Regions from separate parts of the Alteromonas sp. BZK5 genome, predicted to be linked through region 1. Evidence: riboswitches for the same ligand, from Rfam matches in the RefSeq annotation. Region 1 holds a riboswitch; the other holds the start of a gene.

Region 1 (8,099 bases):
TTACGTATAATTGTATCTATACTTTTAGGTGCTGGTGTTGCATTTGCCCTTTTCGTTCTAATGGCCAAGTTGATTGAAAATTCATCTAGACCAGCAGACGAAGTACCGCCTGCACCGGTTATCGATATTGTAATGCAGGAACCAGACGACCAGACGCAAACGCGTACTCGTGTTCCACCACCACCGCCGCCTCCGCCTCCACAGCCTCCTAAAATGGAGCAAGTTGAGCCGGAAACAGCGGAACCTGATGCAGATGGCTTCAGCTTAGCTATTCCAGCTATTGACACAGGTGGTGTTGGTGTAAACATCGGTGGTGTTGGTGCAATGCAGCGTGATGGTGAAGCAACACCTATCGTTCGTATCGATCCGAAATATCCACCTGATGCAGCCCGTGATGGTCGTGAAGGTTGGGTAAGACTGTCTTTCACTATCAATGAAGTTGGTGGTGTTGAAGATATCGAAGTTATCGAAGCTGAACCTAAGCGCGTATTCGACCGTGAAGCACGTCGTGCTCTACGTAAGTGGAAATACAAGCCTAAGATCGTTGATGGCAAGCCGGTTAAACAACCTGGCATGTTCGTACAGCTAGACTTTAAACTGGAGCAATGATCATGATGAAACGTACATTCAAAATGTCAGCCGTTGCTTTAGTGCTAGGTGCAGGTGCGGTGCTTTCAGCACCCGCTGCCCTAGCGCAGTCAGCACCTGTTGTTTGTCCTGGATATGAGAAGGGAAAAACAACGCTAGTAGGTGAGCGTACCGGTAAGAAAGTTCAAAAAGCTTTTGAGTTTTATAATGAAGACCAGCTCACAGAAGCGTTAAATGTACTTTATGAAATCGATCCTTCAGACGATTTTGATAAAGCATATGTTAAGCGTTTTATCGGTAACTTATTGGCTTCACAAGAAGGTGAGGGCGGTAAGGCGTTAAACTACTTGGTTGACTCTGTTGAACCAAAAGTACTTAACGACACTGAGCACTCTCAAACACTTAAATTGATAGGTGATTTGAGCATGCAGGAAGAGAAGTACACTGATGCCATCAAATGGTATAACAAGTGGATGGAATTTACCTGTAAAGAAGATGCTGATGTGTACACTCGCTTGGCACAGGCGTACTTTGAGTCTAAGCAGTTAGCTAAAATGGTTGAGCCAGCAGACAAGGCAATTGCTTTGTATGAAGAGCCAAACAAGAACCCTTATGTTCTTAAGTTAACTTCTTACTACGAGCGTAAGATGTACCCTGAGACGGTTTCTGTCGCGGAAGAGTTAGTTAAAACTTTTCCTGAAGAGAAGACTTGGTGGTCGCGTCTGGGCTTTTTCTATATCTTAGTTGAAGACTACAAGAAAGGTCTTTCAACGCTAGAACTTGCTTATATGCAGGGTTATCTAGAAAAAGATTCAGAAATCAAAACGCTTGCTCAGCTTTATCAAAGTAACGGGATGCCTTACAAGGCTGCGAAGTTACTTGAAAAGCACATGAAAGAAGGCTTGTTGAAGAACGATGCCGATATGCTTGCGAATATTGCTAACGCATATCACCAGGCTAAGAACTTTAAAACTGCAGCTAATCTGTACGCACAGGCGGCCGCAAAGAGTTCTGATCCAGAGCATTATCGTAAGCAAGGTACACTTCTACTTGTAGCTGAAGACTACAAAGGCGCTATCAAAGCACTAGAGAACGCTCTAGAGCGTGGTGCTGAAGACCCTGAGAAGATTCACTTCACGTTAATGGAAGCGAACTTCTACGCAGGTAACTTTAAGTCTGCTTACAAACATGTACTAGAAGCTAAGAAAGATCGCTCACTACGTCGCAACGCTGCAGCGTGGGAACCTTATATCAAGGAAAAAGCGAAGAACCGCGGTATTAGTATCTAATATGTGGTTTTAGCAAAAGAGCCTCCCTTTGGGAGGCTTTTTTTTGCCCTTAATTTTGTAAGTGAGCTTTTCTCGAATGGGATTATATTTATAGGGCATTAATAACAGTCCGCATAGGTCATTAGACACTCAGCGAGATTTAAAATGTTCATAATCGCAGCGTGTCACCGCAGGTATAGTGGCTCTACGCCAAGCTGATTAGTTGTACTTTTAGGCTACAGACTTTCTATTTTTTGAAAGCAGGCAGAAGTGCTTCTCTTATAACAATAGTGACTTCTTTTAACCCACTTACTTTTAAATTTTCTTCGTTTAATGTAGAAACAAGTTGCTTCGCATTCATATCTGAATGTGTAAATACTTTTCTGAGAAAGCGCTTCGTGTTAATGATTTCAACAAGACGCCATAGCGTATACAGTATTGTGTTATTTGGCTTGTTCAGTTGAGTATTTGCGCTTGGTGTAGGGTGAGTCTCTGCATAACGCGCAATTTTATGTAATATCGGCCAAACATCATCTAAAGTGCGTGTGCCTTGGGTAAAATGTACTAACTTTTCTACATAGATTGTCAGTATGCTAATGGGCACGTTGTCTAACTGGTTATCGAATTGAAAGCTCTCTTTTAGCGCTACCAATTCAGAAAGCAGTTTTTTTGCTCTGTTGGAATGAGGATATAACGCTAGTGCACTGGTTTCGCCACTGGCTTTATTAGGCTTTCGCCCATAGTCTACAATCTTAAATCCATTTCTTGTCCAAAAGCTGTCTAACTTTTGTGTCGTTCCATAAGAAGTACAGATAGCGTCAATACTTTGCTTTTTGGCTTCATTACTAACTCTTTGTAGCAAGTAACTGCCCATACCCTTACTTTGCGCCACCGTATCGACGGCAATACGATTAATACGCCAATATCTAAACGTTGCTGTTTTTGCATCAGCAGACAACAGAGCAAGTCGCTGTGCACCTAAATGCCCTTTAGGACGACGCTTTCCAGAGGCAATCCCCAATGCGGTATCGTTCAGGTAGTCGCTACCTTCAGCGTTTATGATTGCAGCACCTATCACGTTGTCGTTGAATTTAAGTATGGCAACAAGTACATCCGGGCTATCCATCAAGCGCATGAAATCATCGGGCGTAGTTTGATAATGGGCTAATGAAAGTAGCGACATTATTTGCTGAAGCGCCTCTTCGGAAATACTTTTAAACAAACTTATGGAAAAATCGTAATCTATCGATGCATTAATACTGTTTTTGAAATTAATCTCGCCAATATTGTGCGCCGCATCTCTGTCCTCAAATAAACAAGTCGTATTGAAAAAGGCTTCAACGGGATCGTTTTCGAACCATCGTAACGGCGTTGACAGTCTTAGATGAATAGCTGATGGCGGTAAACTAGGGATGAGTTTGTGAATAAAGCCACTGCCTGAGCCTTCATAACCCAAAAGCGTAGTACTGAGCACCCACTGCTTGTGGTTGGCTATGATCCGGTATACATCCGGGAGGGGGATAGATGCCGCTTCATCAACAATTACAACGTCGTACTTTTCATCTTCTGTGGTATATAACAAGGCACTGTCAGGGGGCACCCATTTTACACTGCCAAACGTCGCTGCCTCATTCTTATCACCAAGGATTAGTTGGGTTTGAATGTTAGCGGTGGATGGTTGTTGTGTTCTGACACCTGCTATTTCGTACTGGTGAATACGTGAAAGCACGTTCTTCACATTATCAAAGCGTTCACTGGTTAATAGTACATTTTTACCCTGTCTGATTAGGCTTTCAATGAATATACCTAATAATGATGACTTGCCTCTGCCTCTTGGGGCGGTAATCAGCGCGTTTAGTTTATTAAGTGAGTGTGCTTGATATAAACGACTGTATGCCTGCTCTTGCTCTTCTGATTTAAATAGTGAGCCTCTATAGACGTTTGACGTTACGCCTTGGCTAATGCGGTACATAGCCGTATCTGGAAGTGTGGTTTTTTCTTCAGTGTGAAGTGCCACGTAGTCGTTGTTACGCAGGTGCTTTATAAAGCGTTCGAGGTATCGACTTTGTGTAAGCGTAAACCCCTCCGACAGGAACGAGACCGAAATATTGTTGACCCATTCACTCAATGCAGGGCAAATAAGTATTAAACAACCACTGCGTTTAACGATCCCCGCCACTGCCATCACGTCGCCAGGTTTGAATAAATCGCGACAGTCTAATGTGGCAATGTCACATTCGCTCCCCAGTACTTGTTTGCGGTTCTTTCCCTTAAGTGTATCGCCAGCAAAATTCACAACGCTTATAGATGAAACTTCATCTACAAAGGCTTGAACGCTACGTATGGCAGCTTCACAAAAATCATCATTGCCAGATATTACAAGCATTCTCCGGTGAAGCGGGCAAGTCACGTTTGATAAGTGCGAAGCGTGAGAGCTTTTTTTGCAGCCATTTTCGCCGCTATTTTCAAAGTAGGGGGCTAATAGCCATTCGCGTAATTGAGTTAGCGCCATGAATCAGTTTTTTCGGTATAATCTAACGCTATAGTAGCGATTTATTATGAGGAATTCGAATGCGCTTTCTTTCTCGGCGTCTAGTTATGCCAAACGACCTTAATTACGCCAATTCTTTGTTCGGTGGCCGCGCGTTAGAATGGATAGACGAAGAAGCTGCAATTTGGGCTATTTGTCAGCTAGAAACTAATTGCTTGGTAACTAAGCATATTGGTGAAATTAGTTTCGAATCACCGGCTATGCAGGGTGATATCGTAGAGTTTGGTCTAGAAACTAAAGCTGTAGGCCGTACGTCTATTACCGTAAGCTGCTTGGTACGCAACAAAGCAACCAAGAAAACCATCTGTTTTGCAGACGATATCGTTTTCGTAAAGGTTGACCCTGGTACGCGTCAACCGACGGCACACGGCAAAACGTTGGAAGTTTTAAAAGCACAAACTGACGATGAAGTACGTCGCCTAAATATGAATATTGACGCTGAATAGCCCTCAGCTTTCAACGCCTTATATCATATATAAAACCTTACGTTAGCTTAACGTCTTATCTGCTTGACGGCGTGTATCGAACTGGTAGACTCCGTCGCAGAAGTTGAGTTTGCTAGTTTGAGCAGCGCAACACTATACCAAGGGGTGTCCGTTTTCGGTCTGAGATCCACATTCGTGGGAACCCTTAAACCTGATCCGGATAATACCGGCGTAGGGATGGTTCACAATATAGCCTTATCACCTGCCGTTAGACCCGGATCTTTTTTCTTAAATAAGAATAAGAGATCCCATGTATAAAACACTTTTCACACTTTCACTGCTTGCTAGTTCCGTTGCGGCCTATGCGCAACAAACCAATGTAAGTAACACTTCAGATAGCACGCCATCAGATATTGAGCGCGTCATCGTATCTGGTGATTTTCGTCAAACTACACTCGACCAGTTAAGTGCTAGCGCGACCATTTTAGATCAAGAGCGTCTTCGCAGTAGACAGCCGAGCCATATCGACAGTGTGCTAAACAGTATTCCAAACGTAAACTTTGCAGCTGGTGCGTCTCGCGGCCGCTTCGTGCAAATTCGCGGTATTGGAGAGCGTAGTCAGTTCGCCGAGCCTATCAATCCTTCTGTAAGCTTTATCGTCGATGAATTTGATTTTTCAGGCCTTGCTGCGGCAGGTCTTATTTTTGATACTAAACAACTAGAGGTATATCGCGGACCTCAGGCTACCTTATACGGCACAGGTGCATTGGCCGGAGCGGTTAAACTCTCCAGTAATGACGTGGGTAGCGACGCCCCAGACTACGTTGAAGCCCGCATTGGGAACAAAGAGAGTTACCGTATTGAAGGCGCCACTGGTGATGATATCAACACGGATTGGGGCTATCGTGTTGCGCTGGTTCATAATCGCAGTGATGGCTTTGTAGAAAATACGTTCTTAAATAGAAGCGATACCGCGAATATCGATGAAACCGCACTGCGCTTTGCCGTTGAAGGCAGCGTAGATGAGCGAACCACACTTGCACTTACTTATCGCTGGTACGATATCGATAACGGTTACGATGCATTCTCGCTAGACAATGACAACAAAACGCTGTCTGATGAACCAGGATTTGACGAACACCAAACCCACGCTGTTAGCGCGCGCTCTACAACCAATACAGCAGCGGGCGACTTTATTCTAATTGCCACCCATGCTTCTCACAATATTGCTTATGGCTACGATGAAGACTGGACATTCACAGGGTTTCACCCGTGGGGTTATACGTCTTTTGACGCCTATTTTCGTGATGTAGAAACACAGACCGGCGAGATGCGTTTCGTGTCCTCTGACAGTGCCGCACTTTTTGATGGTATGACTGACTGGACAATAGGCGTATTTTATAAAAGCACGGAAGAAAAGCTGCTACGTCAGTACACTTATTTGGATAGTGACTTTGCCAGTGAATACACGCCTACGACGACCGCTATCTATGCTCAGACTGAAAGTCGTTTGAACGAAAATTTAGTACTTGTAGCAGGGTTAAGAGTAGAAAACTACGATTTTGATTACGCTGATAACAACCAGCTTACTCGCGCGTTCGACACCACCATGGTAGGCGGGAAAATCGCGCTTCAGTATACACAGGGCGATCACTTCTATTACGGCAGTATTTCACGCGGATATAAAGGTGCAGGTTTTAACCCCGACAGCCGCGTGAATGACAATCAGCGATTCTTCGACGAAGAGTATAACTGGAACTACGAAGTAGGCGTTAAGGGCCCATTATTTACACCTGACCTAATTGCTCGCGCTGCAATTTTCTATATGGATAGAAAAGATACTCAGGTGAGCGATTTTGACGTTATCACTCGTGATGACGGTACGGCAGGGTTCGTAGATATTATTGATAATGCTGATTTAGGAACAAACAAAGGAGCCGAGCTAGAGCTTAGCTGGATTGCTAGTGATGCATGGCAGCTTGATGCAAGTGTTGGTTACCTAAGCGCTACCTTTGAAGGGTATACGCTTGCAGACGGTACTGAAGTGTCTGAGCAAAGACAGGCTCAATCACCTAAGTGGACCGCAAACCTGTATAGTGAGTACGCACTTACAGATAACATGCTTTGGCGTGTAGATGTAGATTACAAAAGCGAATACCGTTTTTCTGACGGCCATGATGTAACCTCGCCAAGTACTACGCTGGTTAATTCGGAGATTGTGGTGCTACACGGTGATTGGCAGACATCACTGTGGGTACAAAATGCGTTTGATCGTGAGTACTACACCCGTGGGTTCGGTGGTTTCAGCAACGACCCTCGCGATGAGTATGCTTTCGATGAGCCATATTACCAAATAGGTAACGGTCGTCAGTTTGGCGTTACTGTTAAGTACGCGTTTTAAAATAAAAGGAAACAGACATGCAAGTTATGGTTGAACTGTCGTTGTACCCATTGGTTAACGAATACATTCCACCTATTCAAGATTTCATTGATAGGTTAAATAGCTATAGTGATATTGCAGTTTCAACAAGTTCAACCAGCACGCAGGTTACAGGTGACTATGGTGTGGTTATGAAAGTACTTGGTGAAGAAATGCAAAGAACCCATGAAGAAGTGGGGCAAGCTATTTTCGTGGCCAAGTTCTTAAACTTCGATGCCATGCAATCTAGAAAATCATCTTAATGGCTAGCTTTTTTTCTGAGTTTACCTCACAAATTGCCGCTACTTCGCTTTTAGAGTGGGTAGCGGTTGTCCTCGCTATTGCCTATGTGCTGTTAGCCGCAAAACAGAACAGCTGGTGTTGGCTGTGCGCTTTTGTGAGTACCGCAATTTACACCTGGCTATTTTGGCAGGTGACTTTGCCATTTCAGTCTGCGCTTAACTTCTTTTATATGATAATGGCGGGATACGGTTATTATCAGTGGTCGAAAGGAGCGGAAGATGGCGATGTTAAGCCAGTGCTTCATTGGCCGTTCTGGGCTCATTTGCTCATTGTGCCGAGTATGTTATTGCTCGCTTGGGTTCTGTCTGAGGTGGCAGGCTCACAGTTCAATAGTGAGTACCTACTATTAGATGCGAGCATTAATTTATTGAGTGTAGTCACAACATTTATGGTGGCGCATAAAATCCTGCAAAACTGGGTTTATTGGTTTTTCATCAATTTAGCGTCCGCCTATTTATACCTGCAAGTGGGTTATGCATTATCTGCTTGCCTGTTCTTAGGCTATGTTGGTTTTGCGGTATTTGGGTATTACCAGTGGCTAGTAC
Region 2 (8,099 bases), on a different contig from region 1:
TTCAACCACCTTCCTCATTTTTTCTGCTAATTTTACCGCTTGGCTCAACGTCGCATGAGGGAATAAGACCAAAAACTCTTCACCACCGGTTCTTGCCACCACGTCAGTAGTTCTTACTGCTTCTTTCATTAGGCGAGTGATATGTATAAGCACTTCGTCACCAATATCGTGGCCATAGGTATCGTTGATTGTTTTGAAATGGTCAATATCTACCACCACCGCACTTAAAGGGAAATGAGCACCGGGATCTTGCATTGCGCGTTCAAAAAAAACAGCTTCAAGGAATCGCCGGTTAGGAAGTTTTGTAAGCGGATCGGTATTAGCCTGACGCATGCGCTCTAGATTTTCACGCAGCATTTCTTTTCTGCTTTGATGCCAGAAATTTTCACCTATAAAGGCGACGCAAATGAAACAGAACGTAGCGATTAGGAAGCGGGAAACATGCTCTGCTGGGTACTCAGCCACTATTTTTTCTTGATTGTAGAGCATAAAAATAGCGATACCCATGGTTACTGCTACGTAAACCATGGCGGGCTTGAAACGCACAACAACTATCTGAATAAAAAGCAGGGGAAAAATAAAATAAAGCCCAGTGTTATTGAGCCCGCCGGTATAAACCAAGCCGTTTATGGTAAATGCTACCACTAAACCTGCTAGATAATAGAAGACATCGACGCGAGGAAACATATGGGATAACGCCACATTGGCGTACACAAAAGCGGCTGACCCCGCCAGCGTTCCAACGAGCAATGGGTTGTTTGTACCCATGTTGATCCACGCCATAAACGCCATAATGGTGCCACCAACATAAGATATGAAATATAGCGTTAAGCGCCTTCGTTTTGCTTCCGCTTCATCTTGCTGAGCACTTCTAAGTAATTGACGCAACGACGAACTGTCCATAAAAAGACTTATCTCCGCATTTAAAACTAATTGACCATTATTCCTTTCAGCATAGACTGAATGTCTAATAATAACCAAGGAGAAAACTGCGCCTAATTTCAAACATTAATACAGAAAATGCGTATACTACGGGGTATATCGTATGACGTTATGTGATACATCGTTTTAGTTTCTTTTTATATAGTTTGGAATAGCCATGAGTCACCTCAACACTACCCGCACCGTTCGAATTGCTACTAGAAAAAGTGCTTTAGCGCTTTGGCAAGCAGAGTATGTGAAGGCAAAATTGTTGGAGCATTATCCGTCAATGACCGTTGAGCTTGTGCCTATGAGCACGCAGGGCGACAAAATTTTAGATACACCTCTGGCGAAAATTGGTGGTAAAGGACTTTTCATAAAAGAGCTTGAAATTGCCATGCTTGAAGGCCGTGCCGATATAGCCGTGCACTCTATGAAAGACGTACCGGTCGAATTTCCTGAAGGTTTTGGCCTTCACGCTATTTGTGAGCGAGAAAACCCGTTCGACGCCTTTGTTTCAAATAACCACGACAGTTTAGATGCCCTACCCCAAGGCGCAGTAGTAGGTACGTCTAGCCTTCGCAGACAGTGCCAAATTCGCAAGTATCGCCCTGACCTTATCATCAAGGACCTGCGCGGAAACGTGAATACTCGTCTCGCGAAGCTAGACGCAGGTGAGTACGACGCCATTATCTTAGCTTCTGCTGGCCTTATTCGCCTTGAAATGGAATCTCGTATTCGCATGCCGTTACCCGCTGATATTTCACTACCCGCCGTTGGACAAGGTGCCGTAGGTATTGAGTGCCGTAACGACGATGAAGAGCTAATTAAGTTGCTACAGGCGCTGAACCATACGGACACCAATACACGCGTTACTGCGGAACGCGCCATGAACGAGAGATTGGAAGGCGGCTGCCAAGTACCTATTGGTAGCTTTGCCACGCTTGATGGAGATGTGCTGACACTAACCGGTATGGTTGGTAAGCCAGATGGTTCAGAACTGCTCTTTGCTTCTGCTACAGCGTCGCGAGAAAAAGCCGCAGATATTGGTGTTGAAGTTGCGGAATCCCTTCTTGAGCAAGGTGCCGGTGAAATCTTAAAGGCGCTTTATAACTAAGTTATAGTTTGTCGAATGCGTGCAGGTTTACGCAGTAAAATAAAAGGATGAAAATTCGATAGTATGTTGCTGTTTACACGCCCACTGCCAAAGTTAAAAGCAAGCGCTTCTGCCTTTGAAAAAGCCGGAATTGACGCGGTAGGCGTTGCCACGTCTAACATCATTGATATTTCGTCTGAAAGAAAAGCTGCTGCAGAATTTTTAGCGTCAAATGCAGTAAACGCAATTGTTGTTACCAGCGTATATGCTGTAGACACCGTTATTGAAGGCTTACGCGAAACGGCTAACGAATTACCATTGATCATAGCTGTGGGCGATGCCACTGCACGAAAATTACAAGCGGGACTTCAGGCGTTTTCATCGGCGCAGGTTGCTATTCCCGAAGCCCATACATCCGAAGGTATACTGGCAATGCACCAACTTAATGAGGCAAACTGTCAGCATGTCGTTATCATTAAGGGTGAAGGTGGGCGCGACGCCATAGCCACTGGATTAGACGAAAAAGGTATTTTAGTGAATAGCTTTTGCGTTTATAAAAGAGAGCAACTTACAAGCCCAATTTACACAAAACGGTGGAAAATGGGCGAAGTTAGCGGCATTATCGCTACAAGCGAAGCAATGGCACTGCAACTAATTGCGCAATTTGGCCAAGCACTTAAATCTATTAAATGGTTAACAGTGAGTGACCGAATTGCCAAAACCCTCACTAGCCAAGGCATTAAAGAGGTAGCGGTTTGTCAGCGAGCCACCGATCAGGCACTCATCGCCTGGGTAAAGGATAACTGGGAGTATTGAATGGCCAACAACAATGAAAGTAGCCCACAAAAAGAGGAACTCGTGAAAGTGGAAGCTGAAAAAGACGTTATCGAATCTTCTGCCACGCACAGTGAATCAACACCATCGGGTGCTGCTAAAAAGAAATCGTCGGGAAATGGTCTATTGTGGTTTGTTGTAATCATCCTTTTCCTTATTGTGCTTGGTATGGCTGGCGCTGGTTACTGGTATTACATGCAGCAACAGTCGGCAAGCAAGGACTCTGAATCTGCACTTCAAACGACGACCTCTCAGCTAAACACTATTGAGCGTGAGCGCGCTGGTCTTGTTGCCTCTATCGACAAAGTAGCTCGTACCAACCAGACGTTAGAACGCACGGTAGCCGAGTTAAAAGCGCAAAACGAAAAGCTGACGCTGCAAGCTGAATCGACGCTTGAACAACTAAATAATATGGAAGGTCGCCGCCCGGCAGACTGGCTCATTGCTGAAGCTGATTACTTAGTTCGCATGGCAGGCAGAAAGCTTTGGTTAGAAAACGACGTACGTACAGCAATTTTGCTGCTAGTTAACGCAGATAAACGCTTAAAGTCGTTGGCCGACCCATCGGTACTTCCGGTTCGCGCAAACCTTGCTGAAGATATTCAAACCTTACAACAGCTTAACCCTGTATCACAAAGTTCCGTCGCTCTCGCGCTTACGGGTATGATTGCTCAAATTGACAAACTGCCACTTGATACCTTCGAAAAACCAGAAGACGCCAATGCAGAAGACACGACCTTATCGGAGTCAGCTGACGACTGGCAGGAGAACCTTGCGAAGGTGTGGCGTTCACTGGTGAACGATTTTCTTACCATAAAAACCATTGAAGGCCCGGTTGAACCAGTGCTTTCACTGGAAGCGCAGTTTTTAGCAAAAGAGCAGCTTCGTCTGCAGCTTATGCACGCGCAAACTGCCGCGCTTCAGGGCGATGCAGGGCTTTACAGCCAGTCGCTTCAATACGCTCAAACGTTAATTATTGAAAAGTTCGACACAGAAAAAATCCAGGTAACGGGTTTTGTAGATGCACTACAAAACCTCATTGCTACCGATGTATCGCGCCCAATACCTACAGAGCTAGCGTCACAAAAACCGTTAGAGCGTCTACTGGATAGCCGCGTTAAGCAAGTGTTCGGACAAGGAGCAAGTGCACTATGAAATGGTTAGCTATTGCCCTTGCGGTATTAGCCGCATTTGTTGCTGCACTAATTGTTGGCCCAATGTTGTTAGGTGACCAAGGCTACGTACTGTTCTCTTTAGGTAATACTGCCGTTGAGATGAATATAATCAGCTTTGGCATCTTACTGATAGGTGCCATCATTGCCTGGTACGTACTATCTCGATTGGTATTGTGGGCGTTAAGCTTGATCACAGGTTCACATAAATGGTTCGGCACTTTGGGTGAGCGCAAACGTAAGCGTGCGTTTTACGACGGCTTACACGCAATGGCTGCAGGTGATTTTGATACGGCTCAAAAGGCGCTAAGCAAAACCACCAACGGCGATTTCGAAGGCGTTAACTATTTGGCGTCAGCGCAAATTGCTTTTGCCAATAACGATTTAGCCAAAGCCCGTTATTTCCTTGTTCAGGCAACTGATTTTCCAAAAGCAAAAGTATCCGCAACGGTCATGCACGCACGTATTGATATGGCTGAAGAAAAATACGATGCGGCATTAGAGAAACTTAACGAGCTTGACGAGCAAGAGCGCGAGAACAAGCAGGTTGTGCAGTTGAAAGCGCAAATTCTTGCCAAGTTAGGTAAGTGGCAAGTACTTCAGGAGAATTTGTCAGGCTGGCGTAAAGCATTGCCCAAAGCGGATTACACCGCATGGAGCCAGCGCATCGCCAAAGGTAAGTTTGCCGAAATTGCCAGCAAACAAGGCGCTGTCGAGCTTAAATCGTATTGGGAAACCCTACCTCGTAAGCTTCGTCACGACGATGCTTACCGCGCGGCCTACATTCAACAGTTACTTGACCAAGGTATGCATGCCGACGCACAGAATTTGCTAGTTGAATGGCAAAAGCGTGGCCCGAATAGCGCCCTGTTTCCGCTGTTCACGCAGCTTAATATTCCTGATGCATCGCCATCACTACGACTGCTTGAAAGCTGGATAAAGCAAGACGAAGAAAACGTGTCGCTATACTCCACGCTAGGTCAAGTTGCATTTAACTCAGGCGATGATGTGTTGGCGGAAAAAGCGCTGCTTAAAGCCACTAAAATGAAGTCGCGCAAAGAAGACTTATTGCTGCTATCTGCAATTAGCGAACGCAAGCACGACACAGCCACTGCGCTTAAGCTTTACAAGGAAGGTCAGCAGCTAGCCAGCTAGATGAATATTCATTTAGCTTTCTGGTAGTACTTGTATTACCCGTAAAATTGAAGATATAGTAAAAAGGAATTCTCAATTCGGGTTGTTTCAACAACAACCCGAATTGACTTAAACAACTTGTCGGAGTGCTTCACTGGTAACCCAGTAAGCTGAGACCGCGAAAGTGGGATCCGTAGAACCTGATCAGGCTAATACCTGCGAAGGGAACAAGAAAATACAATGTGCACAATGTTAAACCGTGGTTTAGCGTTGTGAAGCGAAGTTGTTTTGCTGTTGATGATACAGACACACCCATTACGGTGCTGCTCGTCACTCAAGGTAAACTGTTCAAGTTTATCCCCAAGTCAACATCAACGGTGTAAAGGGCTGTAATCACCAGAACCTTTACCAACAATCTCGCTAAAGTAACGGGATTATCCCCTTCTACACTTACACTTTGTATTCTCCTTCACTCCTGACAAGCATTTTTAGAACCTAAATTTACAAGGTAAAATGCTATGTCGAACAGACGCGAACAGCGCCAACAAGCACAACAATTCATTAATGAACTTGCTGGCGAAGCTTACCCAAATTCAACACGCCACTACGAGTGTGGCAGCCGTGACGATATTCGTGTGGCCATGCGCCTTATTCACCAACACGACAGTTTAGTGGGTGGTACTGAAGACAATCCTATTTTAGAGCCAAATCCGCCAATTCCTGTTTACGACACTTCAGGCCCCTACGGCGACCCAAAAGAAAACATAGATGTGCACAAAGGCCTAGCTCCGCTTCGCCAAACGTGGATTGAAGAGCGTAGCGATGCCCTTGAATTAGAGGGCGTTTCATCAAGCTTTGCAAAAGAGCGTGAAAACGACATATTTACCGAAGATTTCCGCTTTATTCGCAGCCGCAAACCACTAAAAGCAAAAGCAGGTAAAAACGTAACCCAGCTTCACTACGCAAGACAGGGCATTATTACTCCAGAAATGGAATACATTGCCATTCGCGAAAACATGGGCCGCCAAGCCATTAAAGATGCCGAACTGACGCAGCAGCACAAAGGCGAACACTTTGGCGCGAATTTACCCGAGACCATCACGCCTGAATTTGTACGCCAGGAAGTGGCCGCAGGCCGCGCCATTATTCCATGCAACATCAATCACCCCGAGTTGGAACCAATGATTATAGGGCGTAACTTTCTAGTAAAGATTAACGCAAACATTGGTAATTCAGCAGTCACCTCGTCTATTGAAGAAGAGGTAGAGAAGCTGGTGTGGTCAACGCGCTGGGGCGCTGATACCATCATGGATCTATCTACCGGCAGAAACATTCACGAAACACGCGAATGGTTGCTGAGAAATAGCCCTGTTCCCCTGGGCACCGTCCCCATCTATCAAGCGCTAGAAAAAGTAAACGGTGTAGCCGAAGATTTAACGTGGGAGATGTTTAAAGACACCCTAATTGAGCAAGCCGAACAAGGCGTAGACTACTTCACGATTCACGCTGGCGTGCTGCTTGAATACGTACACCTTACCGCAAAGCGGGTTACTGGCATTGTATCGCGCGGCGGTTCGATAATGGCAAAGTGGTGCTTAAGCCACCACCAGCAAAGCTTTCTGTATGAGCACTTTCACGATATTTGCGAAATTTGCGCTAAGTACGATGTGGCGCTGTCGCTAGGTGATGGCCTGCGCCCTGGTAGCGTAGCTGACGCTAACGATAACGCGCAATTCTCTGAATTACGTACCCTTGGTGAGCTGACGAAAATCGCATGGGAGTACGATGTTCAGGTAATGATTGAAGGCCCGGGGCATGTGCCCATGCATATGATTAAAGCGAACATGGAAGAGCAGCTTAAGCACTGCCACGAAGCACCGTTTTATACCCTTGGCCCCCTCACCACCGATATCGCTCCTGGCTATGATCACTTCACTTCAGGTATTGGTGCTGCCATGATTGGTTGGTATGGCTGCGCAATGCTGTGCTATGTAACACCTAAAGAGCATTTGGGCCTACCTAACAAAGAAGACGTTAAACAGGGGTTGATCACCTACAAAATTGCAGCCCACGCTGCCGACTTGGCAAAAGGCCACCCAGGTGCACAAATTCGCGACAACGCCATGTCGAAAGCACGCTTTGAATTCAGGTGGGAAGATCAGTTCAATTTAGCTCTCGACCCGCATACCGCGCGCGCTTATCACGATGAAACTTTGCCGCAGGCGTCTGGCAAAGTTGCGCATTTCTGCTCTATGTGCGGCCCTAAATTTTGCAGCATGAAAATTTCTCAGGAAGTGCGCGATGTGGCTAAACAAGCAGAGCAGCAAGAGTTTGAGAAAGAAAAAGGCATGAAAGACATGGCCCAGGCATTCAATCAGTCTGGCGCGGAACTTTATCACACTGCAGATAGCAAGGTAGAGCTACCATGATGGCGAAAGCGTCCATAAGCCCTGCACCCAACAACCTCACCACTGCACTTCCTGTAGTGTGGTGTGTGGGAGGCGTTGACTGTAGCGGTGGTGCGGGCGTTACCCGCGACGCCATTACATTGGCCGATCTGAACATCCATGCTTGTGTGCTCACTACACAACTTACCGTGCAGTCCAACTCAATCATGCTTAGTAAGGAAAGCATGTGCGCGTCGGCATTAAATCAGCAGTGGCAGGTGCTGTTTGAAGATACCCCACCACGCGCTATTAAAATTGGCGCTATTGCTAATGATGAGCAAGCGCTGTTGTTGTGTGCACGTATTCAAAAAACATCTAACCCTCGCCCCTTCGTTGTATGGGACCCTGTACTGTCTACCTCGTCCGGTGGCGTGCTGAGTGAGTTAAGCGAAAGCGTAGTTGACGAACTGCTGAATACGGTAGATATCGTTACGCCAAATATCGATGAGCTTGCGTGGCTCACCCATTTGCCTGTTGTTGATGAAGCGAGCTTGC

What was found. A riboswitch is a leader RNA that binds a small molecule or an ion and turns the genes downstream of it on or off. The one in region 1 is predicted to bind thiamine pyrophosphate.
Region 2: another riboswitch for thiamine pyrophosphate. It lies ahead of thiC (phosphomethylpyrimidine synthase ThiC); the one in region 1 lies ahead of BIZ39_RS14620 (TonB-dependent receptor).

The regions. Positions count from the first base shown of each region.
Region 1 is NZ_JACSOE010000053.1:502-8,600, forward strand. Features, by position in the region: gene BIZ39_RS14600 (energy transducer TonB) at 1-609, shown strand, start outside; gene BIZ39_RS14605 (tetratricopeptide repeat protein) at 612-1,877, shown strand; gene BIZ39_RS14610 (GNAT family N-acetyltransferase) at 2,104-4,368, opposite strand; gene BIZ39_RS14615 (acyl-CoA thioesterase) at 4,428-4,853, shown strand; TPP riboswitch at 4,984-5,087, shown strand; gene BIZ39_RS14620 (TonB-dependent receptor) at 5,143-7,233, shown strand; gene BIZ39_RS14625 (hypothetical protein) at 7,251-7,514, shown strand; gene pnuC (nicotinamide riboside transporter PnuC) at 7,514-8,099, shown strand, end outside.
Region 2 is NZ_JACSOE010000006.1:27,812-35,910, forward strand. Features, by position in the region: gene BIZ39_RS03090 (GGDEF domain-containing protein) at 1-903, opposite strand, end outside; gene hemC (hydroxymethylbilane synthase) at 1,100-2,038, shown strand; gene BIZ39_RS03100 (uroporphyrinogen-III synthase) at 2,102-2,833, shown strand; gene BIZ39_RS03105 (uroporphyrinogen-III C-methyltransferase) at 2,834-4,006, shown strand; gene BIZ39_RS03110 (heme biosynthesis HemY N-terminal domain-containing protein) at 4,003-5,178, shown strand; TPP riboswitch at 5,290-5,401, shown strand; gene thiC (phosphomethylpyrimidine synthase ThiC) at 5,676-7,586, shown strand; gene thiE (thiamine phosphate synthase) at 7,583-8,099, shown strand, end outside.